3 regions of the Shewanella sp. HL-SH2 genome follow, and region 2 is predicted to be linked to each of the others. Evidence: predicted binding sites of a transcription regulator. Region 2 holds the regulator's gene; each other region holds the start of a gene.
The links. The regulator sigma-54, encoded in region 2, starts transcription at its own class of promoters, with help from an activator protein. The targets are predictions, from matches to a motif close to GTTGGCACGNNNNTNGNNT.

Region 1 (10,097 bases), 1.7 Mb from region 2:
CATCGTTACTATTAGCTTTAATCGTAGTAATACTAAAAATGTTAGTGCTGACATTCATTGCAGGCGCTGGAATTGATATTGCTACCTTATTACTTTTTTCAGTAGTTTCGGTACTGAAAAACGCTGGGGTACTGCTATTTTGGATGCTGCTTATTCGTGCGGTATTAAGCTGGTTTAATCAGGGCTACAACCCTATTGTCATGATAATGTCTCAACTTACCGACCCAATTTTAGCGCCAATTCGTAAAGTGATCCCGGCAATCGGCGGTTTAGATTTATCAGTATTAGTATTATTTATTGCGATGAATTTTATCAATATTTTATTTTCCCAATACATTCCATTTTGGGCGATGATCTAGCTTAAAACGTATCATATTGAAAGGCAGTCTTTTTAGACTGCCTTTTTCATACTGAAAACTGGCACTAGATTGATGTAAAAATGGCGTTACGCTTATTGCGACACCTAATACCAGAATTAACCGCGACACATGATATAGCGCTATACTTACAGTTCTGACATACAGCAGCTTTGCGCTGCTTTTAAAAAGGATATTAAAATGTTTAACAAAATACTCCCGTTTGCACTCATCATGAGCCTCATGCTATTAATTGCGCCAGCACAAGCAGAGCAGAAACAACAAGTCGGTAATTTTGACATTCATTATATGGCACTTAACAGCACCTTTATTACCCCCACTATAGCTAAAACCTATGGTATTGAGCGCAGCCGCTATAACGGCATTATCAATATTGCGGTATTAGATACAAGCCAAGAGGGTAATCCAGCGGTTGCGGTTGAAATATCGGGCATTGCTAATAATTTACTTGATGCAAAAATGGAGCTTAATTTTAAAGAAATTCGTGAAGGCGATGCTATTTATTATATTGCCCAGGTCCCCTATCGTGACGACCAGGAAATTAACTTTTCGATTGCCATTAAACACGCTAAAAAATTAAATACCTCGCTAAAATTTAAGCAAAAGTTTTATGTTGATTGATTAGAATACAGACTAATAAGCCCGTATTGGGTTAGCTAAACTTGCACTGGTTAACTTAGCGAGCTGATTTACCGCCTTCTTTTACTGCTAGCTTGGGGTATAATGCCGATCTTTTCAGATGACAAAATAAGGCAGTTTCATGCAAGCACCCATTTCACAACAAATTGTGTTAGCCAGCGGCAATAAAGGCAAACTTAACGAGTTTGATCAAATGTTGGCCCAATTCAATATTCAAGTGCTTGCCCAAAGCCAATTTAATGTCTCAGAAGTCGCCGAAACTGGTACTACATTTGTTGAAAACGCCATTATTAAGGCTCGTCATGCTGCTGAAATTACGGGTAAACCCGCTATAGCAGATGATTCAGGTATCGAAGTTGACGCATTAGACGGCCAACCAGGTATCTATTCGGCACGTTATTCAGGCCAAGGCGCGACAGAAGTCAGCAACTATCAAAAGTTACTTACAGAAATGAAGTCACATCAAAATCGTGCAGCTCGCTTTCAATGCGTATTAGTGTATATGCGTCATGCCAAAGACCCGACGCCAATTATTTGCCAAGCTGCGTGGGAAGGCACTATTAATTTAGTCCCCCAAGGTGAGCAAGGCCACGGCTACGACCCTATTTTTATTCCACACGGATTTGATAAAACCGCCGCTGAACTAACCAGTGATGAAAAGAATGCCCATAGTCATCGTGGTAAGGCATTAGCCATGTTAGTCGCAGCCATGAAGGCCAAAGGAATTATTCAGGGCTAATAGTAAGTTGAATATTCATTTTTAAAAACTACCGTTAAGCGAAAAGTGTCATTATACCCATTTAAATAGGCTAACCATCGATGTTGTCATTACCACCACTTAGTTTGTACATCCATATTCCGTGGTGCGTGCAAAAATGCCCTTATTGCGACTTTAACTCCCATGGACAAAATGGCGAATTACCACAGCAACAATATGTCGACGCGTTATTGGCAGATCTTAAAAATGACCTGAGTTATGTTCAACAAAGACCTATTCACACCATCTTTATTGGTGGCGGCACGCCTTCATTATTTGACGCTAGCCAAATACAACGTTTACTCGAAGGGGTTAAAGCCATGATCCCATTCGAAACAGACATTGAAATTACCATGGAAGCCAACCCTGGCACGCTTGAACATGACGATTTTGCCGCATACCGCGCCGCAGGCGTGACGCGTTTATCTATTGGAGTGCAAAGCTTCTCTAAAGAAAAGCTTAATCTATTGGGGCGTATACACGATCAAGATGAAGCAAAAACAGCAGCAGAGAAAGCCAAGCAAGCCAATTACTTAAGTTTCAACTTGGACTTAATGCACGGTCTGCCCAATCAAAGCTTTGATGAAGCCATGCATGATATTGATACCGCTGGCGCTTTAATGCCGCCGCATCTGTCTTGGTATCAGCTTACCATTGAGCCCAATACTTTGTTTCACTCTAAACCACCACAATTACCTGATGATGAGAAATTGTGGCATATCTACGAGCAAGGACAAAAAAATTAGCTGCACTAGGTTATGAGCAATACGAAATATCAGCCTACGCAAAACCTGGTTTTCAGTGTCGACATAATCTTAACTATTGGAAATTTGGTGACTACTTAGGTATTGGTTGTGGCGCCCACGGAAAAATTACTCTACCAGATACGGACAGCATTATTCGCACAGTCAAAGTTAAACACCCTAAGGGCTACTTGGCGGCGAGTGATTACACCTCAGAAACCACAGAGGTCATAACCGAAGATAGAGCTTTAGAGTATTTAATGAATCGCTTACGTTTGATGACGCCCATTCCTAAAACAGAATTTGAAGCGCGAACAGGTCAAAGCGCGACAGTTGTAAAAGAAGGTATGGCTAAATCAATTCATCGAGGCTTGTTAACTGAAACCGACACCCATTGGCAGCTGACTTCAAAAGGTCATATGTTTGTCAACGATCTTCTATCACAGTTTATTTAACTGTAATAAAAGGGTTAATTAAAGCAAGGCAACAAATAAGCTTTACATAACATATCAGTCTGGTGCTAACTAGTCGCACCAGACTGTAACTAATTTGAGTGTCTTTCAGGTTATTTTCACAATATCGAAACACTTACTAACACTTCAATTTACACTTTTACCTCCAGCTTTATTAGGATAGCGTTTTTAAAAATAAGATTGGAATGCCCGCAATGCTGATAAAAACTAAAACAACGTTACTTGCGTTGACTCTTTCTAGCCTTTTAAGCGGTAATATTTACGCTCACTCACATTCAATGCCTGCTGATAGTGCTCAAGAAAGTGTTACAAAAGTCAGTTCACCACAGACTGAATCTCAAAAAGCTAATGCATTGTTTGATGAGTTATTTATGCAAAGCATTATGGCTAATCCTATCAATCAAACCTATTTAGGCATAAAGCAAGATTATGATAAATGGGGTGATATTTCAGATGCCGGTGCAGATAAAAATCTTGCACTCGCCAAAGCACAATTAGCTCAATTACTGACATTAGATGTCAGCAAGCTTGATCAACAAACAACCTTAAGTTTTGAGCTATTTAAAGCAAGCTTAGAGCAAGCTATTGCTGATGATAAATGGCGTTACCATACTTACCCGGTTAACCAGATGTATGGTATGCATTCAATGATTGCCTCATTTTTAATTAACCAACATCAAATTACTGATCTAAGCGATGCTAAGGCTTATATCAGCCGTTTAGAGGGCGTAAAGCCTCTGCTGGCTCAACTTGAAGCTGAATTAACCATACGTGCTGATAAAAACATTATTGCCCCTAAATTCGTGTTTCCTTACGTAATATCAGACAGCCAGAATATTATTACCGGTGCACCTTTTGATTCAACGGGAGAAGACAGCGCGTTATGGGCAGATTTTAATCGTAAAGTCGCAAAATTATCTATTACAGAATCAGAAAAAGAATCATTACTTGCTGATGCAAAGTCAGCTTTAATAGACAGTGTAAAACCAGGTTATGAAAGCCTGCTAAGTTACCTTGTTAAATTAGAGAAAAAGGCAGATAACCGAGATGGTGCCTGGAAGTTCCCTGATGGTGAGACCTACTTTAATAATGCCTTAGCTCGTACAACGACTACCGATATGACTTCGGATCAAATCCATGATTTAGGGTTAAGTGAAGTCGCGCGCATTCAAGATGAAATGCGTATTATTATGAAAAAAGTCGGCTTTGAAGGTAATCTGCAAGCATTTTTCGCCTTTATGCGGGATGACAAGCAATTCTACTACCCAGACACACAAGCGGGTCGTGATGCCTACATTACTGATGCGAAAGCGATGATTGATAATATGGAGTCTCGAATAGATGAAGTATTCAAAATCAAACCTAAAGCAAGTTTGAGTGTACGCCCGGTAGAAGCATTCCGTGAAAAGTCGGCCGGAAAAGCCTTTTATGATCAACCAGCACCAGATGGTTCACGACCTGGTATTTACTACGCTAATCTTTATGACATGAACGCTATGCCTAAATACCAAATGGAGGCACTGGCTTACCATGAAGGTATTCCTGGTCATCATATGCAAATTGCCATAGCACAAGAGTTAGAAGGTATTCCGCAATTCCGTAAGTATGGTCGTTACACTGCCTATAGCGAAGGTTGGGGTTTATATACTGAATACTTCCCAAAAGAAATGGGCTTATATGCTGATCCTTATTCAGACTTTGGCCGCTTAGCCATGGAATTATGGCGTGCCTGTCGCTTAGTGGTAGATACAGGTATCCACACTAAAAAGTGGACCCGTGAACAAGGTATTGCTTATTACGTTGAAAACACGCCCAATGCAGAGTCTGATGCCATAAAAATGGTTGAACGTCATGTAGTTATGCCTTCACAGGCCACAGCTTATAAAGTGGGGATGATTAAAATCCTTGAGCTACGTGAACACGCCAAGAAACAATTAGGCGACAAGTTCGACATTCGCGACTTCCACACACTCGTTTTACAATATGGACCGTTACCATTAGATGTACTGGAAACTAAAGTGAACCGCTGGGTTAAATCGATTAAGTAACGACGTTACGATAAGATGAGTTTTTGAAAATAAAGCAGCGACCATGGGTTGTTGCTTTTTTTTACACAAAAAAATAACCCCAGACAAAGTCTGGGGTAAACCAATAAAACTAGGATGATGGTTTCAAAGCTAACATTGTTTTAATTATAAACTGCTGCCAGCCGTGACTCAAAATTTGCGAAGTGGCTGATTTGTACACGCTAATGAAAAGGGGTCATTTCTCAAAATCGTATTTATTCAAATCATTTCGAATCAACTGACATCTATTGTATTCAAATAAGAACAGACTGCAACACCCCCATGGTAAGCAACGGTTAAACCATTGATTTACTAATTTAGCTTTTACTGCATAATAATCAGCTTAAGCTTTTGATAAAAAACACAAATAAAAAAGCCATGCTGGGCTGCATGGCTTTATTCTATTTTAAGAACAATGTTTTCAAAATTACTTACGTAATTTATACAAATGTTCGAATTTAACGTCCCAATATGGCGATGTACCAATATGGCCTTTAATGAAGTCAATAAAGGCACTAACTTTAGGAGCTAAGTGCTTACGTCTTGGGTACACGGCTTGCAAAGGTAAATTGTTGGTCAATTGCCAATCTGTCAGTAAAGGAACTAATGTGCCTTTCTCGATTTCATCTTCCATCAGATAACTAGCAAGATAGGCTATACCTAACCCGCTAACGGCTGCTGATTTTAAAGCCGGTGCATTATCAACGCGGAAATTACCTGATACACCAATCTCACAATAATCGTCACCTCGCTTGAACTGCCACATACTGTGTTCATGCCATTCACCTTGGTAAACTAAGCAATTGTGTTCAACAAGCTGTTCAGGGCGCGATATGTTACCGTGCTTAGCCACATACTCAGGCGATGCTGCTAATAAGAACTGGCACTTCATTAATGGACGAGCCACCATGCCTAAAGGGAGTTGCTCAGACATCGTTAGCAACAAATCTAAGCCTTCACTAACAACATCAACCTTATGGTCCAACAAACTTACCTGCAACTCTAGATCAGGATGTTTAGCCATAAACGCTGGTAGTGCAGGGATAAGATGCATGGTACCAAATGATTGTGAAATTCCCACTTTAAGTACACCACGTGTTGCATCATTCAAATTATGCACACTGGAAACCGCTTGTTCAGCATCGCGCAGCAGCTCTTCACCTTGTAAATAAAGTAAATTACCCGCTTCAGTTAAACTTAAACTACGAGTTGTTCGCTGAATAAGCTGCACGCCTAATTTATGTTCTAAATCAGCTACCTGCGTACTTACTTTAGATTTGGATATTCCAAGGCGTCTTGCAGCAGCACTAAAACTACCTGCACGAGCAACATGGGTAAAAATGGCAATTGGTTCTAACAGTTCTAACATGAAAGTCGCCTTAAGCTGTTACGACATTGAAAACGATTTTCGGCAATTTCTTTACTCACTTTATCTTCCATGAATGTCATATCAATGGAAGCCGTTGGCTTAAATAGCATTATTAAACATTAAATAAATCCAATAGGTTGTAAAGTTACGCCAATTATCCGAAAAACTAGCAAAAATTTAAATAGAGTGCATTTTTCTTATAATTTTTATGAGTATAACAAAAAACTATATCATTGCTCTATATTTATAATTGAGAATTTTTTTATCAGAACAAACTTGCTAGTTTACTTGAAGAGGTGCTGCAGGAAGGTACATAACGAATATAAAAAGCCCCCTGCCAAATAAGCACTAGCAGGGGGAAAGTCAGGTGACATACATAAGACATTGAAACCAATGATTTACAAAGTCTTCCTCAAGTTAACGCGCTTGAGTCGCGTAAAATTTATCGGGTAAGGGAAGTAGAAAAGATTATTCAGATAAAGGCTGCGCCTCTAAACTGGCTAGTTTGTAAGGTGCCAATTGTGGAATATCTTTTCTAAGTTGATTTTCTAGTACCATCAACTTTTCAAAATCGCCGCAGACTTTGTCAGCTCGGCCTTCTAAAGCCTCAGATTGTGATTCCATTTGTAATTCAATATCTTTACCTACATTTTCCATTTTAGTCGCAAAAGCATTCATTTTCTGTTCGAATGATCCACCTTCTGAAGACATGATCTGGCTTCCCATGCTCATCATCAAACTTCCAATTGAGTTTGAAACAATGTTTTCCATTTCTTGCTCAAACTCATCATTAAAGGTTTCTTCTAAAGACGATTCTGTTGAACCAATGAAAAACATATCACCCTGCTGATAAGCCATAGTATCTACACGTTGCTCAATACCATCCATCAATTTATCGATTTGGCTACCGGCTGCGTCACCAAGCAACGGAGTCAGCGCCATTGTAACTGCCTGGGTTGCCAAGGTAACAACTTCACCAACTAGATCTATCACCTCAGGCACCTGACGAGAGACTTCATCAGAGTATTGAGTTAATGTTTTTTGCTGAGCAGCCGTTAATTTTACCGGTTTTCCTTCAACGAATAACTGACCAACTTCAACACGGTATTTTTCTAACCCCTTTTCACTGACCTTAACGGATTTAGGCTCAACAGTTACGTCGTAGTGCAAGGTGACATTACAGCTTTGATCGTTCAAAGACATTTTAGCCATTGCAGGGGTGAACGCGCCGGCAGTAAAAATCAGTCCAGAAAATATAAGGCCCGTTAGTAATTTCTGGCTATTAAGCGTGCTTTTAGTGACTTGATTATGTTGAGTCATTTAATAAATCCTTTTGCTATACGGGAATCACAATTGACTAAGAAGAAGCAGTCAATCAACAATTATTGATAAGTTACTAATGACATAGCATGTTGTGTGCCAAAATTAATAAGCCGCTTTATTTCAGTTACTTAAAACAAAATCAAAGATAACACTAACCGAATAACTTAATTGCATTAGCCAAAAAAACTAAAACTTAGTTAAATTAATCATTTTTATCTAGATTGAAATATGTTTAAAAGATCGAGCGACCTAATTTTTGACAAAGATGTTCTAACATTGCGGTTCCGGCCAATGAATTGCCATTACCGTCTAATTCTGGAGACCAAACGCATACTGACATATCACCAGGGATCACGGCAATAATACCGCCACCGACTCCACTTTTACCCGGCATACCAACCCGATAGGCAAATTCTCCCGCACCATCATATAAACCCGAGGTTGCTAACAGGGCATTGAGTTGCCTTGTTTGTATAGGCGTTATCCATTGTTCACCTGACAAGGTTTTACCGCGATTAGCCAGGTAAAGCATCGACTTAGATAAGTCAGCACAATTCATTTTTAAGGCACAGTAATGAAAGTAGTTTTTAAGTACATTTTCAACTACGCCGTTAAAATTACCAAACGATTTCATTAAGTAAGCAATCGCCGCATTACGCGCACTAAAAGCAAATTCAGAATCAGCTACTACTTTGTCGTAACTTATAGTTGGATTCATACTCAGCTTACGCACCACTTCTAACATTTGATGTTTTGGTGCACTGCTTCTGGTTTGTAACAAATCAGCAATGACTAACGCGCCAGCATTAATAAATGGATTACGCGGTTTACCCCGCTCTAATTCAACTTGAACTAGTGAGTTAAAAGAATGCCCTGACGGTTCTTTGCCTACTCGGCTCCATATTTCATCTTCACGATAAAGATTGAGCGCGAGGGTGAGACTAAATACTTTTGAAATAGATTGGATAGAGAAGGGTTCAAGATAGTCTCCAGCTCCAATTGTTTGACCATCAACTGTGGTTACTGCAATTGCAAGTTTAGTACTATCAATATTGGCTAATGCCGGTATGTAATTGGCTACTTTGCCTTTACCTAAAAGCGGCCGAACACTGTCGACCGCCTCTTGTAATAATGCTTGGTTTAGCAATTAACCCCACCAAATATCATACAAAGTTGTAGCTTCTACATCTTTTACTGGTTTGCTTTTCCAAAAATCAGTAATCACTGCAATGTCTTCATCGGTACATTTACCAATGTGTTGAGTCGCAATAATACCTTGCCATTCTTTATGTCCGCCGCCATGGAAACCTAATTGGCGAGGCTCGATCACTTCATGAATAAATTGATCGATTAAGCTATCAATATCTTGCTCTGACACAGACTCTTCAAACGTCCATTGGATGTCAAAACCAAACTCTTGGAACTCATCAACTCGTAATTTCTTACGTAAACGACGGCTACGATTTGTTGCCATGATACTTTCTCCTAATTTAGACGTTATTAACTAATACGTTCGAACATAATATCCCAAACACCATGGCCTAAGCGATGACCCCGGGCTTCAAATTTTGTTAATGGGCGATAATCTGGTCTTTCAACCACTGTGCCAGTGGCTGATTGGTTTTTATAACCTTCAGCAACTTGCATTACTTCAAGCATATACTCGCTGTAATTTTCCCAGTCGGTCGCCATATGAAATACGCCACCAATTTTAAGTTTACGGCGAATTAGCTGCGCAAATTCAGGCTGCACTATACGACGTTTATTATGACGTTTTTTGTGCCAAGGATCCGGGAAGAATAACTGCACACGTGATAATGAACCATCTGCAATACTGTGTTCTAGCACTTCCATTGCATCGTGATGATAAACGCGTAAGTTAGTCACTTGCGCTTCACCTGCATCGCCTAAACATGCGCCAACACCTGGTTTATGTACTTCAATGCCTATGTAGTTAAGCTCAGGTGCAGCTTTAGCCATTTGCACTAAAGAGCCACCCATACCGAAACCGATTTCTAATACGGTATCAGCTTCACGGCCAAATACTTGGCTGAGATTTAATGCTTCAGGACTGTAATCAAGCCCCATTGCTGGCCAATGTGATTCAATAGCTTGTGACTGACCTTTAGTTAAACGGCCTTCACGTAATACAAAGCTTCTGATTTTACGAAGGTACTTACCTTCTTCATTAAATTCAGCTGTAGTAACGTCGCTCATTTTTGCCTCTTTATTACAATGGTGCAATTTCCACCGAAACGGCCCGGATCATAATAGTTAATCTTAAATTTTTTATTTCAGCGGCACAGTATACCTAATCTACTAACAATTGTTTATATAAACCTTGTTTGAT
Region 2 (10,097 bases):
TGCTAACACTCCTGACAATAAAAATAGACCAACAAGTAACTCAATCTTCCGTGTCAACATACGCTTAAACCACTTAAATAGTTAATAAATTAATCTTAATTTCCGAACATTAATGCTGTTAGCAAAAAGTCCAAAGCTAAAACAGCTAAACTGGCCTGCACTACCGTAGAGGTTGTCGCACGACTAATCCCCTCTGGATTAGGCTTCACTTCATAACCTCGATATAATGCAATCCATGTCACCACAATACCAAACACTGTACTTTTAATAAGGCAGTTAACAATATCCTGTCGCCACTCAACTGAAGCCTGTAATATCGACCAAAAAGCACCTGTATCAATGCCTTTCCATTCAACACCAACTAAATGCCCACCAAAAATACCGACTAAACTGAACATCATAGCTAATAGTGGCATACTGATTACGCCGGCCCAAAATCGTGGTGCTATGATTTGCCTGAGCGGATCGATGGCCATCATTTCTAAACTTGATAATTGCTCAGTCGACTTCATCAAGCCAATTTCAGCAGTAAGCGCAGACCCTGCTCGCCCGGCAAATAACAGTGCGGTAACAACAGGTCCAAGTTCACGCAGTAAGCTTAACGCCACCATAGGGCCTAGGCTGTCTTCGGTACCAAAACCGACTAAAATATTATAAGCCTGAAGCGCTAATACCATGCCAATAAATAAGCCTGATACAATAATAATAATCATTGAGCGCACGCCCAATACGTAGATTTGTTTAATCAGTAAGGGTAGGCCTTTTTTAGGGTTGGGGACATGGACTATGGCGCGCCATAACATCACGCCAGCCTTACCAAAACCCCCTACTAACCCAATGGCATAACGACCAATTGCAGCAATCAAATTAATCGGATTCACTCAACAACTCCTGTTGATAATCAACTGCTAGATAATGAAAGGGTACCGGACCATCTGGCGCACCATCAATAAACTGTATCAGTTGCGGGTTATCAGATTTTCTCAATTGCTCAGGCGTGCCCTCTGCAATAACTTTTTTATCCGCTATCACGTAAACATAATCGGCAATGCCTAAGACTTCTTTGACGTCGTGGGACACCACCACTGAAGTTAACTTTAATGAATCTGATAATTCTCGAATTAACTTAACTAGCATACCCATTGAAATTGGATCTTGCCCCGCAAAAGGCTCATCATACAACACCATTTCAGGCTCTAAAGCGATAGCTCTGGCGAGCGCTGCACGACGCTGCATTCCGCCCGATAACTCACTAGGCATCATATAAGCTGCGCCACGAAGTCCAACGGCTTGTAATTTCATTAGCACAATCGAACGAATAATCGTTTCTGGTAACCCTGAATGTTCACGTAATGCAAAAGCGACATTATCAAACACATTCATGTCAGTGAACAAAGCACCACTTTGGAATAACATGCTCATACGTTTGCGCACTTGATATAGCTCAGTACGGGATAATTGATGCATATTGAGGCCATCAAATAATACTTCACCTGAATCGGGCGTTAACTGAGCACCAATTAATTTAAGTAAGGTAGTTTTACCAATACCACTAGGGCCCATAATAGCGGTGACTTTCCCTTTTGGGATCGTTAAAGAAATATCATCATAAATGACTTTCTCACCACGACTAAAGCCAAGGTGTTTAATTTCTACAAGCGGATTTTGCAACACGGTTGATGTCTCAGACATAATATTTGAAGAGATAGCTGCCATCCCGGCGCGTAAATGAAGGTTAAATTTTACGTGAATGTTGTTCACCTAACAACCTCATCACGATAAAAATACTCAAACCTTAAATGAAATTAATCTTAAACAAAGATTAATCGACTGATTGATTAGCTTATTTATACTTATTGCAGCTTTCAATTTAGGTCATTTACAGGGAAAATGCTCATGTTCAAATAAATTAAAGGGATGACATGTTAGTTAATATTTTGATGCTTTGCGTTGGGCTAGCAGTACTGGTAATAAGTGCTGACAAATTTGTTTATGGCGCGTCTGCATTTGCCCGTAATCTTGGCTTACCTCCCATGTTAATTGGGCTTACCATAGTCGCTATGGGCAGCTCTGCACCAGAAATGTTTGTTGCGGCAACGGCATCTATGGAAGGCATGAACGATACCGCTATAGGTAACGTACTTGGCTCAAACATTGCCAATATCACTCTTATATTAGGCATTACAGCTTTACTTGGGGCAATCAGCGTTAGCTCTAAAACCTTAAAACGTGAAGTGCCACTCATGCTTGCTGCAACTTTATTAGCGGGATATTTGATCCATGATGGATTTCTGACACGGGTTGAAGGAATGATTTTAGTCGTGGCTTTCTTGCTTGTTATGGGCGGATTTATTTATCAAGCTTTAAGCAATAAAGATACTGACCCCCTTGATGCCGAAATCGACAGCGAGATCCCTAAAGATGTCCCTACTTTTAATGCTATCATGTGGATTATTATCGGCATTGTGTTTTTACCACTCTCAGCTGGTTGGATGGTAGACGGAGCTGTAGGTATTGCAAAAATTTATGGTTTGTCTGATTTAGTCATTGGACTGACCATCATTGCTGTTGGCACTAGCTTGCCAGAATTAGCGGCGTGTATCGCCGGAGTGTTAAAAAAAGAACACGATTTAGCTATTGGCAATATTGTCGGGTCTAATTTATTTAATATTCTTGCGGTTTTAGCTATTCCAGGGCTAATCTCACCAGGTGAGGTTGATGCGACAGCGGTAAACAGAGATTTTTACATGGTACTGGGCACCAGTGCCGCATTAGCAGTGTTAGTGTTATCCAGCGGTGCAAAGCGACAACTTACGCCTTGGCATGGCGTTTTATTACTATTAACCTTTGTGGCTTACCAATACGTTGTATTCAACGCTTCTTAATGGAGCACAAAGGACTTTACCAAGAGAGACATACATGGCAAACCAAACTCAATTTCGTCAATGGGGCCGTAAAGTCATTGATATTGAAAAAGCAGCACTTGAACATCTCTACCAATTTGTAGATTCAGATGCGTTCGGGCAGGCATGTGAATTAATCATGCAATGCAAAGGTAAAGTTATTGTAATGGGCATGGGGAAATCTGGCCACATCGGTAATAAGATTTCAGCCACATTTGCCAGTACAGGCACGCCAGCTTTTTTTGTTCATCCAGGAGAGGCCAGCCATGGCGACCTTGGCGCATTAGCTAAAAACGACATTATTTTAGCTATTTCGAACTCAGGTGAATCAAGTGAAATTTTGACATTAATGCCTGTTATTCAACGTATGGGCGTTCCTGTGATTGCAGTTACTGGTAAACCAGACTCTAATATGGCGAAGCTGGCAAAAGTGCATTTATGTATTGAAGTGCTAGAAGAAGCTTGCCCCCTTGGGTTAGCGCCAACATCAAGCACGACGGCGACATTAGTCATGGGAGATGCTTTAGCGGTCGCCCTATTACAAGCAAAAGGTTTTACCCGTGATGATTTCGCCCTCTCACATCCGGGGGGCTCTTTGGGCCGAAAATTATTACTCAAGGTTAATGATGTGATGCACCAAGGCAAAGATCTCCCCTTGGTACAGCAAGATATTTGTATCACTGAAGCCTTGTATGAAATATCAAATAAAGGCTTAGGTATGACCGCGGTTGTTGATGGTAATAATGTTTTAGTCGGTATTTTTACTGATGGTGATTTACGACGTGTTATCGATGCAGAAGTCAATCTTCGCACCACGCCTATTTCACAGGTTATGACCAAAAAATGTGTCACTAGCCCGGCTAACATCTTGGCCGCTCAAGCGTTACAAATAATGGATGAGAAAAGCATTAATGGTTTGATTGTGGTCAATGACGCACACCAGCCTATTGGTGCATTGAATATGCTCGATATGGTCAAAGCAGGAGTAATTTAAACATGACAATAAATACGCACACTCACCAAGGTTTTTATGGCCCTATTAGTGATGATATTTGGCTGCGCGCTCAAAAAATTAAACTGCTTATTTGCGACGTTGACGGTGTTTTTTCTGACGGCCGTATTTACCTTAATAATAGCGGCGAAGAGTCAAAAGCATTCCATACACGAGACGGATATGGCGTTCGCTCAATATTAACCAGTGGCATTAATGTGGCGGTTATTACCGGACGAAAATCTAAAATTGTCGAAAATCGCATGACAGCTTTAGGCATCAAAGATATCTATCAAGGAATAGATGATAAATTTACTCCCTACGAGGAATTAATCAAAAAATATAACGTTACTGCTGAACAAGTAGCTTATATTGGCGATGACATGGTAGATTTACCTGTGATGAAAGTAGTGGGACTTGCTGTCAGCGTGGCCGATGGACATCCTTACGTGAAACAACATTGCCATATGATAACCACCATTAAAGGTGGTAATGGTGCCTTAAGAGAACTCACTGATTTGTTGTTATTAAGCCAAAATAAATTTGAAAGTGCCCATGGTATGAGCATATGAATCGAACCACACTGGCTATTTGTGCATTTTTTGGCTTAGCCTTGGTATTGTATTGGCAAGTACAAGTCAAACGTAACCAAATGGCGTTAATTAAAGATCCTAGAATTGAGCGACCTGATTTTGTGGCTGACAATCTTCGCACGACAGAATTTAATAAACTCGGGTTTATTGACAGCAAAGTTAGCGCCGAGCATATGGAACATTTCACCAGCACAAATACCACTTCATTTACTGCGCCTGTACTACTTCTTTACCCTGAAAATGGTAAAGCGCAGTGGCAAATAACAGCTAAAAATGCGACCTTAGATCAACATTCAAATGAAGTCAGTTTACATAACGATGTAGTAATTGATGCCATTGATATTGAAGAACCATTACAATCACTTGAAACTCAACAAGTCACCTTTAATTTAAACACTATGATAGGTCGTTCTGAAGAGTCAGTTACCATTAAAGGTAATGGTTTTATTATTCAAGGCTTAGGGCTATTTGCCGATCTCAATGCAGAACAAATTACCTTACTCAGCCAGGTAGAAGGGACATATGAACCACATTAAGTTTTTAACCACATTGCTCGGTAAAAGCAGTGTTATTTGCACTTTAGCGATTAGTGTATTGGCAGGCAACGCCGTAGCTAAAGAAGGCGATTTGAAGCAAGAGCTTAAAATTGCAGCCGTAAGTCAACGAGCAGACGTTAAAAATAATCAAATTATTTTTAACGGCCCAGTAAAAATTACCCAAGGCTCGATCAATATCGAAGCCGATGAACTGCGGGCATTTTCAGCTGAAAACGGCCAGACTAAAACGCTCATTGCGACCGGTAACCCTGCTACATTTTCACAAGAACTTGATGATGGTCGCATAGGTACAGCAAGCGCCAATGAAATTCGTTATGACTTAGCAACAACTGGACTGTTATTAACAGGTAACGCTAAGCTAGATCAAGCAGGCAGTAAAGTGACGGGTAACGTGATCCGTTACAATATCAATGCTCAGGAACTTATCGCTGAAAGTACCGGTAAAGGTGAAGATCGTGTTATTACCATTATTCAACCGGAAAATTTCCAAAATGATGAGTCACCAGCACAAAAATTACCTGAAATCCCGTTAAAAAAGCAAGGTAACCAATGACCCAAATTACCTTAACAGCTGAGAATTTAGCTAAAAGCTATAAAAGTCGTCAAGTGGTTAAAAGTGTCAGCTTAACTGTAAAAACAGGCCAAATTGTCGGACTACTTGGTCCCAATGGCGCAGGTAAAACGACCACGTTTTATATGGTTGTTGGTTTAGTCAAAAGTGACCATGGCCGCATTTTAATTGATGACGATGACTTAACTGCTGACCCAATGCATTTACGTGCGCGAAAAGGTATTGGCTATTTACCACAAGAAGCCAGTATTTTTAGAAAACTCAGTGTGCACGATAATATTATGGCCGTGTTGCAAACCCGAAAATCGATGACTTCGGATGAGCGAATTCAGGAACTGGAGCATCTTTTAGAAGAATTCCATATTACCCATATTCGCGATAGCTTAGGCATGTCGCTATCTGGTGGTGAAAGACGACGGGTAGAAATTGCACGCGCTTTAGCAGCCAATCCTAAATTTATATTGTTAGATGAGCCCTTTGCGGGTGTTGACCCTATTTCAGTGATTGATATTAAGAAAATTATTCTGCAACTCAAACACCGTGGCCTAGGCGTATTAATTACTGATCATAATGTCCGTGAAACACTTGATGTGTGTGAGCGGGCATATATTGTTAGCCAGGGGAATTTGATTGCCGAAGGCACCCCAACTGAAGTACTCAACAATCAGCAAGTTCGAGCAGTATACTTAGGCGAACAATTCAAGCTATAGTTAATCTAAATAGGATCTGAAGCACTTGCTTGGCAAAATGTTTCTGGCGACTAAGCTAATTGATCGTGTATAGGTAAAGTAAAACCATTTGTTAAAAAATTGCGACTATCACTCACTTTAATCAGTGTAGAAAGCCGAATTCTTCTAGGGATCAGCAGTAATGAAAGCTTCACTCCAACTTAAAATGGGTCAGCACCTCACTATGACCCCACAGCTGCAACAAGCTATACGTTTGCTGCAGTTATCATCTTTGGAGTTACAGCAAGAAATTCAACAAGTATTAGATTCCAATCCTTTGCTTGAAATGGAAGATGAATTTTCAGCACTTAGCAACAAAAATGATAACTCCAAAGACCTATCAGAAACTGACTTCAATGAAGTAAGCGCACCTGTAGTCGAAAAAGACACTTCAAATGTCGACACCGCAGAGTCAATGACTAAAGAGCAAATGTCTGAAGACTTGCCAATGGACACTACCTGGGATGAAGTGTACAGCGCCTCCCCAATGGCAAGCCCTGGTTCGGGTTCTGGCAGCATGCCAAATGATGACATGCCCTTCCAAGGTGAAACATCCGAAGGATTATACGAGCATTTAGAATGGCAAAAAAATCTAACCCCTTTTTCTGAAACAGACCTCGCTATTGCCACAGCCATTATTGATGCCATTGATGACACAGGTTATCTCACCCAAAGTACTGAAGATATTTTAGAAGCTATGGGCGATGATTCTGTCGAATTAGACGAAGTCGAAGCGGTACTAAAACGTATACAACATTTCGACCCTCTGGGTGTCGCCTCACGTAGCTTAAGTGAATGTTTATTGATTCAACTTGTTCAGTTTGCACCAGACACGCCCCATATTGATAATGCCAGAATGTTAATCAAAGATTATTTAGATTTGATTGCTGGACGTGATTTTCGCACACTCATGCGCAAAACTAAGCTAAAAGAAGATGAGCTGCGCGAAGCAATTGAATTAATTCAATCTTTAAATCCACGTCCTGGCACGATGATCACCCCACCGGATGATGAATATGTTATCCCAGACGTGTCAGTGACCAAAAAGAATGGCCGTTGGGTGGTTGAATTGAACCCTGATAACATGCCAAAAATAGGTATTAATCAACAATATGCCGCCATGGCAAAAAGCAGTAAGAGTTCAACAGACACTCAATTTATTCGAGGTCACTTACAAGAAGCCAAATGGTTTATCAAAAGCTTAGAAAGCCGCAGCGACACCCTGCTTAAAGTATCCAATTGTATTGTGCAATTTCAGCAAGGTTTTTTTGAGTACGGTGCTGAAGCCATGAAGCCTATGGTGTTGAATGACATAGCTGAAGCTGTCGAAATGCATGAGTCCACTATTTCGCGTGTCACCACACAAAAGTATATGCACACACCGCGCGGACTGTTCGAACTTAAGTATTTTTTCTCTAGCCATGTCAGTACTGATGATGGCGGAGAATGTTCGTCTACAGCAATTAGAGCTTTTATTAAAAAGCTGGTTGCTGCTGAAAACCAGAAAAAACCACTAAGCGACAGTAAAATGGCAGATCTTCTGGCAGAACAAGGGATTAATGTTGCACGTCGTACCATAGCGAAATACCGCGAAGCGATGATGATCCCTCCCTCAAACCAACGTAAGAGTTTATAATCTACCTAGGCAATTGGAGGATAAATATGCAAATCACCTTAACGGGTCATCATATTGAAATTACTGAATCACTAAGAGAATATGTCACAAGTAAGTTTACAAAACTTGAACGACATTTCGATCAGATCAATAATGTCCACGTAGTATTAAATGTCGAAAAGCAACAACAGATAGCTGAAGCAAAAGTCAGCTTGAATGGAGCTGAGGTATTTGCGACATCTGAACATGCTGACATGTATCACGCTATAGACGCCCTGATTGATAAACTCGATCGTCAGGTCATTAAACACAAAGAGAAATTAACTAAGCATTAATGATGGAACTTAGTACCATCCTGCAGCCGGAATGCACCTCCTGTGCCACACCGGGCAGTAAGAAAAAGGTACTGGAGCTTATCAGTGATTTAGCTGCAGCCCAGTACCCATCCCTCTCTTCACAAGAGATTTTTGAAAGCCTAGTGGCTAGAGAAAAAATGGGTAGCACAGGAATAGGCTCTGGCATTGCAATCCCGCATGGTCGTTTAACGTCCATCGTTCGCCCTATCGCGGTTTTTATAAAGTGCGAAGAAGCGATTTCATTTGATGCTATCGACAAACAACCAGTGGATCTCTTATTTGCATTACTGGTGCCAGCAGACCAGTGTCAGCAACATCTCAGTACCCTATCCTCAATGGCTGAAAAGTTATCGGATAAACATATTCTTAAGCAGTTACGAAAAGCAAGTAACTCAACTGAACTCTATCAGGTTATCACAGCATGAAATTAGTCATTGTATCCGGTCGTTCGGGCTCAGGTAAATCTGTCGCACTTAGGGTACTAGAAGACCTAGGTTACTATTGCGTTGATAACTTACCACTGCCCTTAATTGGACGGCTATTAGAACAGCTTAGAAACACCAATGAACTGGTGGCTATAAGTGTTGATGTTCGAAATATAGAAGAGCAAGGTAAAGTATTACAGCAGCAGCTAGCGTGGTTATCTGAGGATACGGAAGTCATAAGCTTTTTTTTACAGGCAAGTGATGAGGCACTACTAAAACGTTACAGTGAAACCCGACGACTACATCCTTTATCGAAAAAGAATATGTCCCTACAAGATGCGATTCAATTTGAAGGTGAGCTACTAGCGCCTATTTCTGAATACGTGGACCATTTTATCGATACATCTAAGCTAAATATTTATCAACTTAGTGATCAAGTACGTGAAATTTTAATGGGCAGTGTTGATAAAGAGTTAGTGATCAATTTTGAGTCATTTGGTTTTAAATATGGTATGCCCGCCGAAGCCGATTTTATGTTTGATGTACGCTTTTTACCTAACCCACATTGGGAAATAGAATTACGCCCCTTTACTGGATTAGATGAACCGGTACAGGAGTTTCTTGGCCAGCAACCGCTGGTAAATAAATTCATTTGGCAAATAGAAAACCTATTTGAAACATGGATGCCCCACTTAGAGCGCAATAACCGCAGCTACCTAACCATAGCTATTGGTTGTACTGGTGGCCAGCATCGTTCAGTTTATATCGCCGACCAGCTTGCTAAACGTTTTTCAAGTGGTAAAAAACATGTTGTTCAAGCAAGACATCGAGAGCTTATAAATAAGCACAAATAATCGCAATAAAGTTACTTGTCGGAACTTAACTAAATGAGTCTTTTACAGCGCCAAGTCATCATATCAAACAAGCTTGGTTTACACGCACGAGCGGCGACCAAACTGGCTATTCTTGCTAATGCATTCAATGCCAATGTTACCCTGATCCAGGGTGATAAAAAGGCCAGCGCCGCCAGTGTTTTAGGCTTATTAATGCTTGAAAGTGGCTTAGGTAAAACCATAGATATCATAGCTGAAGGGCCAGATGCACAATCTGCGCTTGATGCTATATGCGATTTAATTAATGACAAGTTCGAAGAAGGTTGTTGATCCTAATCACTTCCCCCAGCGATTGAATCTACTTTTTCATCATGAACCCACCTTTGCTTTAAAATAGCTAACCGTGTTTAATTTATTGAATTCCTCGCTTAACCAGAGCTAAGTTGAGGTTAAATTAATGCAGTTAGGATAATTTAAATCTCCCTCCGAATTAGTGCAATTGCACCATTATATTGCATACCCTAC
Region 3 (10,097 bases), 880 kb from region 2:
TCATAATATGTTCAGGTAAATCTATCGGGATAATATCACCCGCTTTAAACCCCATGACATCACGAAGCGTCACTTCGTGTTCAATAATATTAGCGTCAAAACCAACCTTCACGTCCATAATTTCATCACGTAATGCCTGAGACCAACGCATGTCGGTATCTTGTTTGTCACTTTGCACACCTGCATCAAGTAATTCACGTATAGGCTCTATCATCGAATAAGGCAGCGTGATGTGGAAATCACCACCACCGCCGTCCACTTCAATATGGAAAGAGTTAATCACTACCACTTCTGTCGGACTAACAATGTTAGCCATTGCGGGGTTAACTTCAGAGTCCAAATATTCGAACTCGACATCCATCACGGGTGCCCAAGCGTCTTTATAATCTTCAAAAATGATTTTTAATAATAACTGAATAATTCTTCGCTCTGTCGGCGTAAATTCACGGCCTTCAATTTTTGCATGAAAGCGACCATCACCACCAAAAAAGTTATCTACCAGTATAAAGACTAAGCGCGCTTCCATAGTAATTAGCGCAGTTCCCTTTAAAGGGCTGAAACGCACCATATTTAGGCTAGTTGGCACAAATAACGTATGCACGTATTCGCCAAACTTTAACATTTGCACACCGTTGATAGACACTTCTGCCGCTCTGCGCATCATATTAAACATGCTGATCCGTAGATGACGAGCAAATCGTTCATTGACAATTTCCAGTGTCGGCATTCGGCCACGAACGATACGATCTTGAGACGAGAAGTCATAAGATCGCGCATCTTCGCCACCTATATCACCATCATCCTCATCAACATCATCAACACCATGTAATAGTGCGTCAATCTCGTCTTGACTTAATAAATCACTCACATGTTCACCTTAACTCTATCCATCTGGATTATTGCATCACAAAACCAGTAAATAGCACTTTCTCAACAAGAGGCTTTCCAGTAACAGGTTGCAAGGTATTTTGTACACTTAATAACGCCAATTGACGTACTTCATCTTTACCCGCTTGTGTACTTAACTTTTGAACATCTGCACCGCTAAAAGTGGTTAGTAAAGCATCTTCAATTAAGGGAATGTGCTTTCTAACTGCAGTTTCATCATCAGCACCACGCACCATTAATTGCACTTTAATTTCAACTAAACGAGATCTATCGACCCCAGGCAAATTGAACAAAAATGGTCTTGGCATACCGACATAATTTGCTTCATTAGTTGGTGCTTGAGAAGAGGATTCGGTAACCGCACCAACATCATCACTTTGAGCTGCTGCAGCAGGCTCGTCAGAGCCTAGAAAAAACCATGCTCCTCCCCCAATTAATAATGCTACAACTAGCCCAATTCCACCGAAAAGGATTAATTTTTTAGATTTTTTTGGTTCACTGCTTGCTTCATTAAGCTCTAACTCTTCAGCCATGGAGATCCCTAAACAAATTATACGTATCAACTATGTGAATATCTAAATAAGGGTAACATAAACTGCTTAGTTAGCTTATGAACCTTTAAGATAATAATTATGCTATAGATTACCGACTTAAGCGTAATAATCTATACCTGATTGCAAACTCTCTGGATGATTTTGAAACATTGAATGCTCTACCGCGGAATTTTCATCCATATCTTGCTGTTCAGCATAGCGTTCCGATGAGTCTTGCGGCTGTCCATCCCGTCCTCCGCCACCTTGAGAAACCTGGCTGTCGGTAAGTTGTAATCCTTCTTGCGCTAACATGTCTCTTAATCTAGGGATTGCTTGCTCAATCAATTCACGAGTTTGTGACTGCGTAACATGAAACTGTACTTGAGTTTGATCGCCATTTATCTGAATTTTAACCGTCAAGTGACCTAACTCAGGTGGATCAAGGCGAATTTCCGCCTGTTGAATGCCATTGCTTACCATAGTGATCAATTGCTGCTTCATTACAGGTGAAAAACGTTGAATCATCTCCTGCATTTGAACTTGAGATTCACCCTGCTGCTTTAAAGATAATTGAAACTGCGGTACATCACTTTTATGAATAGGGGTTAAACTACTTTGATTTTGCATCGCCTTTACATCAATCGCTTCATCCGGAGCACCAAAAACGTCAATACGAGCTGATTTGGCTAATTCGCTATCTATATTGGTTAACGCTGCAACAGAAGCTGTTTTAAGCGACTCAGCAGAAGCTGGCGTTTTTGAGTCGCCCGGCACAGTAGCCACTGGGTCAATGATACTTGCTGGATTAGAGACTTTATCACCTAGAATATTATCATTGTCTTGAGTGCTCGCTGAGGCAAAAAAAGCAGTATTTTTTTGACCCAAAGAGTCATTTACTAATTTAGTCGCATCACTGTCTTTAATAATATCTTTAACCATATTAGCATCAACCAAAGCAGACATCGTAGCTTGCGAGGAAGTAGACATCGTAGCTTGAGTGGAAGCAGACATCGTAGCTTGCGAGGAAGTAGACATCGTAGCTTGGGTGGAAGCATTAGGAGAAGGCTCTGTAATCGCTGAAGACACATCATTAAGTGAACTAGCAGCAATAGGATCCAATTTAACCTCTAAATTTTTAGCTGCTAAGTCTAAAATAGATTCATCAAGCACCGGAGCTTGTAAATTAAAGTCAGCTACAAGGCTAACTAAATCATCATGGCTCAGGGCAATTAACTGTTCTGCTGATAAAGTTGAAAAATCACTCAACAATTCTTTTTCAGAATCAGATAATGACGCCAAAAATACGTCATTAGACTCACCTTCAAGCGGCAATTGAATCATATTACTAAACAGGCTACTTTCTAATGGCTCTATGCTAGTAATGTCACTATCAGTGTCATTACTAGCGAGTTGATTATCTAAAACGTCAAAATCAATTTCACCATCAATGCCATCAATGCCATCAATGCCATCAATGCCATCAATGCCATCAATGCCATCAATGTTAGATAAAGCCTGCGTTATAGCATCAAGACTGCCATCATCTGTAACATTACTTTCACCCTTAACCTCAAATATCGGCAATATTTTTCCGTCACCCTTTGACTTGTCAAATGACTGCGCCATGTCTAATTGAGCGAAAATAAGCTCAATATCAGTTCCCTCTAGAGGCTCTGATAAGTCAACTTCAATAGTGGTGATTGCAGGCTGCTCAGACTGTTTACTCGTATTAACAAGTTTAGCCGATTGAAAAGAAGACATTTGGTTTGCTTGATTAAATTCATCTATAAATGATTTACTTTCAGATACTTGAATAGCATCTTTAGCCTGTGAGCCTGTAGACTTACTCGTACCAGTTAAGAGAATATTACTCATCTGTTGCATTATATATGCTCCACAAACTCAATCTAAAAGAAGATAATCAATCATCTTTTGTGTATTTAATCTACCGCCCAATAACACGCTAAATAAAATGTCACAACGCCACTTCAATGACGATTAATTATTACGTAGTAGATACTAAGCAATAAAAGTGCCAACATAATAGTTGCAATTTGATTATCGTCTTATCAAGAAAGCTACTTATTTAAGCGCTGGCGAATATATTGTTGCATTGCAAACTCATCAGACATTTTTTGCTCGCGCTTAGTTTCTGCAACTTGTGCTTTTTCTGCTTTGTTGGCTAACAACATTTCAATGGCTTTACGTTTTTGTTGTTTTTCAAGCCAATGAGTTTGACGATAACCTATCTGGTATTCAGCGTCTTGAACAGCTGTTACTTGTTGAGTAATAGCACTATCGACCTGTTTAATAAATTGATGAAATTGATGATATTGATTGGCGCTAATACTTTGCCCTTGTTGGCTTTTCATTTGCTTCATGTAATCGAGACGGTAGTTATTTAGCGCATCTAACTGACCTTGCCGTTTCTGTTTTTCAAATTGCGCCGACTTAAGCTGCATGGCGGCTTGGCTTTCAGCTTCAGTCGCTAATTTGAGAACGGTAAATAACGGATCACTTGCCATAGGTTACCTCTTATCAACACACCGAATAAATCAACACACCTGATAAATCAACAGTAGAATAAATATTGCTTTGAATTAATTCTGACATTGACCCGCTATTTGCGTCATCATAATAGCGCTACTGTCAAAACTAATCGCTTCTTTATAACCCTGACGTAAAAAGGCATTCATTGCAGGTTGTAACCTAATCGCATTATCAATCCGTGGATCACTCCCTTGAGAATATGCCCCAATAGAAATCAAATCTCGATTCTGTTGATAAAGAGAGTACATTTGTTTAACGCGGCGCATTGCCTCTAAGTGTTCATCACTGATCACCATAGGCGCTACGCGACTAATGGATTGCTCTATATCAATTGCCGGATAATGGCCTGAATCAGCAAGCCGACGCGATAACACCACGTGGCCATCTAAAATAGCCCGCGATGCATCAGCAATAGGGTCTTGCAAATCATCCCCCTCGGTTAAGACAGTATAAAAAGCCGTGATAGACCCCTGACCTGGGCCACCATTACCCGCACGTTCAACTAATCTAGGCAACTTAGCAAACACGGAAGGTGGATAACCTTTTGTTGCGGGCGGCTCACCAATCGCTAAAGCCACCTCACGTTGAGCTTGAGCATAACGGGTTAAACTATCCATTAATAACAATACGTTATAGCCTAAGTCTCGAAAATATTCTGCTATACGAGTCGATGTTTCGCATGCCCTCAAGCGCATTAATGGAGAGGTATCGGCAGGTGCTGCTACAACAACTGAACGGGCACGTCCTTCATCACCTAATATCTCTTCTATAAACTCTTTAACTTCTCGGCCACGCTCGCCAACGAGCCCAACGACAATAACATCGGCATTTGAACCACGGGTCATCATGCCTAATAAAACACTCTTACCCACACCAGAACCAGCAAATAAGCCCATTCGCTGACCCTTACCCACTGTTAACATGGCATTAATAGCACGAACCCCAACATCTAAAGGCTCGGTAATTGCACGTCGAGATAAGGGATTGATATAAGGAGGATGACGAGAAGCCTGTTCACTTGTGGTTAATGGGCCCAGCCCATCAAGGGGCTGACCGCTGCCATCTAATACGCGCCCTAATAAACTTAAGCCTACTTTTAAGCCTTCTTGCTCACCTAAAGGCTGCACTTTTGCGCCAGGTAATACCCCCCGAAGCTCTTCAACAGGCATTAAATATAATAATTTATCATCAAATCCAACAACTTCAGCCGTCAGCTCACCAGCCATAGTTTCAATTGAACACAAACTGCCCACAGGTGCGCGACACCCAGTCGCTTCTAGCGTTAACCCTACAACACGCACTAACTGGCCGCTAGCAATAGGGCGTACAGGAGCAACCTTAAGATGATGGGTTTTAAGTTTATTCAGTAACTGATGTTGGCGGTCTTTCATCAACTTCACCTTGCTCAGTAATTTGCGTATCAGCGTGTTTAGATGAAGCTATGTCAATTGCTTCTGCTTCGAGAGATTGTGATTGTGAGTCTGATTGCTCTTTATCTATAGCCGCTTGTGCTGAACCAACTGCATCAGTTGGTGTTTCAGAAATTGACTCTGGCACATTGTCGATTAATGACGCTGTGGCGTCAGGCTCAGATACAGTCGAATGTTCATCGCTTGAATCATCATTGTGATTTTTATCATGATTGTTGTCGTGAGTAGAACTAACATCAACAGATGATAGGTCGGTATCAACTTGTGTTGTGGTATAAACGCTATCTTCATGTTTTGCCAGCTGAACTTGACGAGCTAACTGAGCTGATTGTTCATCAAGGCTGCCAAATACCTGTAAAATACGTTGTGATAAACGTAAGTCAACATTTGAACGTGTACTATCAATAAATACATCACCTACCGATAAACTTGGGTCACTTTCTAGATGCCAATCATTTTGGGTTAATTGTGATTCACCGTATAAAGATATCACTAAAGCAACATCATCAGGATGCAATCTTAATTTTACGCGTTGCTCTTTTATTGGCAGAGCATCTACGCCTTGACGAATAGTGGCTGCAATATGCTCTGGATGCATTTTCAGTTCTTGTTGTACAACGGCTTTGGCTAACGCCAATGTCATTGCTAACACTTCTGACTCAACTTCAGCATCCAAAATAGCTAAAGGCTGTTGAAACTGATTGATTAATGAGGATAATTGCTCTGCTAGTTGATTGGCTTTAACCATTCCAGCTTCATAACCCTGCTCTTGCCCCTGAGTAAAACCTTCTTCATGGCCTTGGGCTAATCCATCTAGTCGACCTTGTTCAAGCCCCTGTTTAAGCCCCTCTTGTTTGCCTTGCTCAAACCCTTCGTTTTCTGCATCTGCTCGAATCTCCTCAATTTGAGCCATAGTCGGCATAGACACGACTTTATCAACCACTGCAACAGAAGACTGATATACACCTTCTTTTTTACCGTATAGGTTTGAGGGTTTAGCTGAAATATCTTCGGTGACATCCGGCAGCTGCCAATGGCTGAACTCATGTTCATCCTCAACATTTAACACTTTCTTGGATATTTTTGAGTCAGTCATAGTTTAGCCAATGTTATATACATTCCTGCTGTGACATGTTGATTTTCGAAATAGATGTCACTTCGAAAGTTCAATTGCCATTCGTCATGGGCTGAAGTGCTCCTTACAAGAACTCTTCACCGCCGCCACCGCCAAGCATAATCTCACCACTATCAGATAAACGTCTGGCAATCGATAAAATTTCTTTTTGCGCCACTTCAACTTCACTGATACGAATTGGTCCCATAGCCTCAAGATCATCGCGTAGTAACTCTGCCGCACGCTTAGACATGTTACCTAATATTTTCTCTTTCAATGCATCATCAGCACCTTTGAGCGCTTTCATTAGTACATCTTGTTGTACGTCACGCAGTAATGCTTGAATACCACGGTCATCAACATCAATAAGATTTTCAAACACAAACATCATATCTTGAATTTGTTGTGCCATTTCTTCATCAGATTCACGCATGGTTTCCATAATCTGACTTTCGACACCCGTATCTAAGTAGTTCATGATATTGGCCGCAGCTTTTAAACCGCCCATTTTCGCTGCTTGCGCACCGCCTTGGCCAGCAAACTGTTTCTCCATAATATCGTTTAACTCTTGTAATGCTGCGGGCTGCACTTCTTCAAGGTTAGCAATACGCATCATTAAATCAAGGCGAGTATTTTCGGGGAACTGGCTAAAAATTTCAGCCGCTTGATCCGGTTCTAAATAAGATAAAACAATGGTTTGGATCTGCGGATGCTCATTTTGAATAATGGTCGCCACTTGGCGTGCATCCATCCATTTAAGCGAATCTAGGCCTTTAGCACCACTGCCCATGATAATTTGTTCAATCAAATTACCGGCTTTATCTTCACCTAACGCAGCTGTTAGTGCCTTACGCACGAATTCAGCACTGTTAAAACCAATTGAAGAGAACTTCTGAATTTCATCTAAAAAAAGCTTATGCACACCAATGACTTTTTCTTGACCAAAATCATCCATCGCCGCCATTGCCATACCCACTTTCTGGACCTGTTTAGGCTCAAGGTGCTTTAAAATTGACGCTGCATCGGCTTCGCTTAAACTTAGCAATAGAATCGCCGTTTTTTCAATTCCACTTAAAGAATCAGAATCAAAACCGACTTTCTCAGCTTTTTCTTTTTTATCTGTTTTATTATCAGCCATTGTCTTGTAACCAATTTTTAATTACTTGAGTGGATAATTCCGGCTCATTTGCAACCAGTGCCCTAATCGCCTTAATCATATCATCATCTTTATGTAAATTCGGAATAAGAATTGAACCATCATCAGCATAGCTGTATTCAGCATCTTTGGTATTTAGCATACCTAGCGTATCTGCAGCATATTGATCTTCAATTTCAGCAAGTTCATGCCCCAAACGAACATCATCCGGCATATTAACACCATCAGGGTTAACAAGGCGCTTAAGCATAGGGCGCACTACCGTAAGAATAAGAACTAAGACCACTAATGCACCTAGCACCAGTTTAATTGCACGCCAAAACCAAGGTTCTTCCCACATATCTGGCGCGGGGAGTTCTTCTAATAGCTGATCCATAAACGGCACAGTTACCACTTCAAGCGCATCACCACGTTGGCTACTAAAGCCTACTGCACCTTCCAGCAACCGACGAATGTTAGTTAACTCTTGTTCCGTACGCGCAACCCGGCTAACTTGGCCATCTTCACCCGCCTCTCCTGGTTTAAAGTCGATTGCCACAGACACACTCACCCGACGAACTTGCCCTACTTGCTGGCGGGTATGACTAATTGTCGTGTCATAATCAAAGTTACGGGTAGCTTCTCGATGAGTATCCGATGATTTTGATGATGCTGACCCACCGCCCCCAGCTTCAGTAGGAATATCAGACTCCATGGGAGGTTGATTGGTTAATGCACCAGGTATTCCGCCTACACTTCCACCAGATGATTTACTTTCAATAGTCATCTCACTGCTCAATGCAGGTAAATCAGGATCATAGCGTTTTGAGGTTTGCTCTATCGCAGTAAAATCCATACTGACATCAACCTGAGAGGTGTAGTTTTCAGGACCAAGGATAGGCATAAGAATTGAATCTATCTTTTTACGGTATTCTGCTTCTTTTTGTTGCACTAACTCAAGTTCACGACGGGCACGTGCTGATACTCCATCTTGACTGCCCGAATTTAATAAGCGTCCATTAGAATCTGTTACTGTCACGCGCGAAGGTTCAAGACCTTGTACCGCGGAGCCTACGATATCAACAATAGCGTCGACTTCTTCTTGGCCTAGGCCGCCTCGACGCACATTGACTACAACTGTAGCACTTGGCTTAGATGCGTTACGGGCAAAAACATTCTCTTTAGGCAGTGCAAGAATAACTTTGGCACGGCTAATACTTTTTAATTCTTCAATAGCACGGGCAAGATTTAACTCTTGGCTGTGCTTTAATCGCGCTTGCTCCATACGCTGACTCACCCCAAAGCCACTATCCTGGCTTAAGTAGTCATCATTTTTGGCACTACTCTCGACTCCAGCACGACTTAACAGCAGTTTAACGTCTTGGTATTGATCTTCAGGAACCTTAACAACATCAACACTGATTTGGTATTTAATATTATTTTTATCAAGTACATCCAGTACCTGGATCATTTCAGCTGTTTCCATTTTACCCAATGGACGATACTCAGGCTCCTGTGCCCACATCATAATAAAAACAGCTAGGGCTAAACACACTGCCAACGCCAAAATCATAGTGATTTGACGCATCATGTCTGCCCCGCCCACATTGCTCAACAAGCCAGACTTATTCTCTTGCTGAATACCGGCATCAACTGCCGCATCTGAACCTACCATTATGTCTGTGCTCACAATATGCCCCTACTTTTATACTGCTTTAATAACGTCTTTGTGATGCAAGTTATACCGGCATACTCATGATTTCTTTATAAGCTTCTACCAGTTTATTTCTGACTTGCACAGTCGCTTCAAATGCTACGCCTGATTTTTCGCGCGCAATGACGGTGTCAGATAAGGTCACAGTTGAATCCCCCATATCAAGACGAGTCGCTAAACTTGAAGATGATTTCTGTAAACCACTCACATGACCGACAGCTTGGGATAACAACTGGCCAAAGTCTGAACCTGAGGTGTTATTCACTTGCTGGATTAGGTTAGGGCTAATACCCGACCCCATATTCGAACGGCTGGAAGGTGCAATTTCACCACGAAGTGACTGCATTTCTTGAAGTAATGGATTGGCGTTGATCTGCATGCTGAAACTCCCATTCGTCGAATATTTGACGATATTTAACTGTCTTAGTAGGGATAAAGCAATTTGAATGCCAAGATTAACAGTAAAGCAAAAAGCTACGCGTTAATGCGTAGCTTTGGTAAAGAAAGCTATAAAACAAGTACGGAATGCTCGTCAGACAGACAAAAACCAGCTATGCGGGCAATTGAATTCCCGCATCACGCATTTTAGCCATTTTATAACGCAGCGTGCGTGCACTTATACCTAATTTTTCAGCGACAAGTTTTCGACTACCATGACATTGATTTAGGGTTTCAAGAATAATCACATGCTCTTGCGCTTGCAACTCACCGCCAAGACCTTCAACTTCAGCAG

Region 1: a site for sigma-54 is predicted at 7,830-7,848, ahead of ACRWP9_RS15990 (YggN family protein). Genes of this name have one in related genera too.
Region 3: a site for sigma-54 is predicted at 3,443-3,461, ahead of ACRWP9_RS08515 (flagellar hook-length control protein FliK). Genes of this name have one in related genera too.

Annotation. Positions count from the first base shown of each region.
Region 1 covers NZ_CP195035.1:3,674,577-3,684,673, forward strand. The annotation lists gene ACRWP9_RS15960 (YggT family protein) at 1-359, shown strand, start outside; gene ACRWP9_RS15965 (DUF4426 domain-containing protein) at 558-998, shown strand; gene rdgB (RdgB/HAM1 family non-canonical purine NTP pyrophosphatase) at 1,138-1,755, shown strand; partial or broken gene hemW (radical SAM family heme chaperone HemW) at 1,836-2,971, shown strand; gene ACRWP9_RS15980 (DUF885 domain-containing protein) at 3,184-5,037, shown strand; gene ACRWP9_RS15985 (LysR family transcriptional regulator) at 5,483-6,424, opposite strand; gene ACRWP9_RS15990 (YggN family protein) at 6,893-7,744, opposite strand; gene glsB (glutaminase B) at 7,980-8,894, opposite strand; gene ACRWP9_RS16000 (50S ribosome-binding protein YggL) at 8,895-9,221, opposite strand; gene trmB (tRNA (guanosine(46)-N7)-methyltransferase TrmB) at 9,248-9,964, opposite strand.
Region 2 covers NZ_CP195035.1:1,066,449-1,076,545, reverse strand. The annotation lists gene mlaD (outer membrane lipid asymmetry maintenance protein MlaD) at 1-60, opposite strand, end outside; gene mlaE (lipid asymmetry maintenance ABC transporter permease subunit MlaE) at 96-881, opposite strand; gene mlaF (phospholipid ABC transporter ATP-binding protein MlaF) at 868-1,692, opposite strand; gene ACRWP9_RS04720 (calcium/sodium antiporter) at 1,923-2,885, shown strand; gene ACRWP9_RS04715 (KpsF/GutQ family sugar-phosphate isomerase) at 2,920-3,897, shown strand; gene kdsC (3-deoxy-manno-octulosonate-8-phosphatase KdsC) at 3,900-4,466, shown strand; gene lptC (LPS export ABC transporter periplasmic protein LptC) at 4,463-5,023, shown strand; gene lptA (lipopolysaccharide transport periplasmic protein LptA) at 5,010-5,597, shown strand; gene lptB (LPS export ABC transporter ATP-binding protein) at 5,594-6,325, shown strand; gene ACRWP9_RS04690 (RNA polymerase factor sigma-54) at 6,486-7,979, shown strand; gene hpf (ribosome hibernation promoting factor) at 8,006-8,293, shown strand; gene ptsN (PTS IIA-like nitrogen regulatory protein PtsN) at 8,296-8,739, shown strand; gene rapZ (RNase adapter RapZ) at 8,736-9,593, shown strand; gene ACRWP9_RS04670 (HPr family phosphocarrier protein) at 9,627-9,902, shown strand.
Region 3 covers NZ_CP195035.1:1,948,857-1,958,953, reverse strand. The annotation lists gene fliM (flagellar motor switch protein FliM) at 1-868, opposite strand, end outside; gene fliL (flagellar basal body-associated protein FliL) at 897-1,421, opposite strand; gene ACRWP9_RS08515 (flagellar hook-length control protein FliK) at 1,539-3,305, opposite strand; gene fliJ (flagellar export protein FliJ) at 3,500-3,946, opposite strand; gene fliI (flagellar protein export ATPase FliI) at 4,022-5,362, opposite strand; gene fliH (flagellar assembly protein FliH) at 5,331-6,497, opposite strand; gene fliG (flagellar motor switch protein FliG) at 6,601-7,653, opposite strand; gene fliF (flagellar basal-body MS-ring/collar protein FliF) at 7,646-9,325, opposite strand; gene fliE (flagellar hook-basal body complex protein FliE) at 9,390-9,743, opposite strand; gene ACRWP9_RS08480 (sigma-54-dependent transcriptional regulator) at 9,916-10,097, opposite strand, start outside.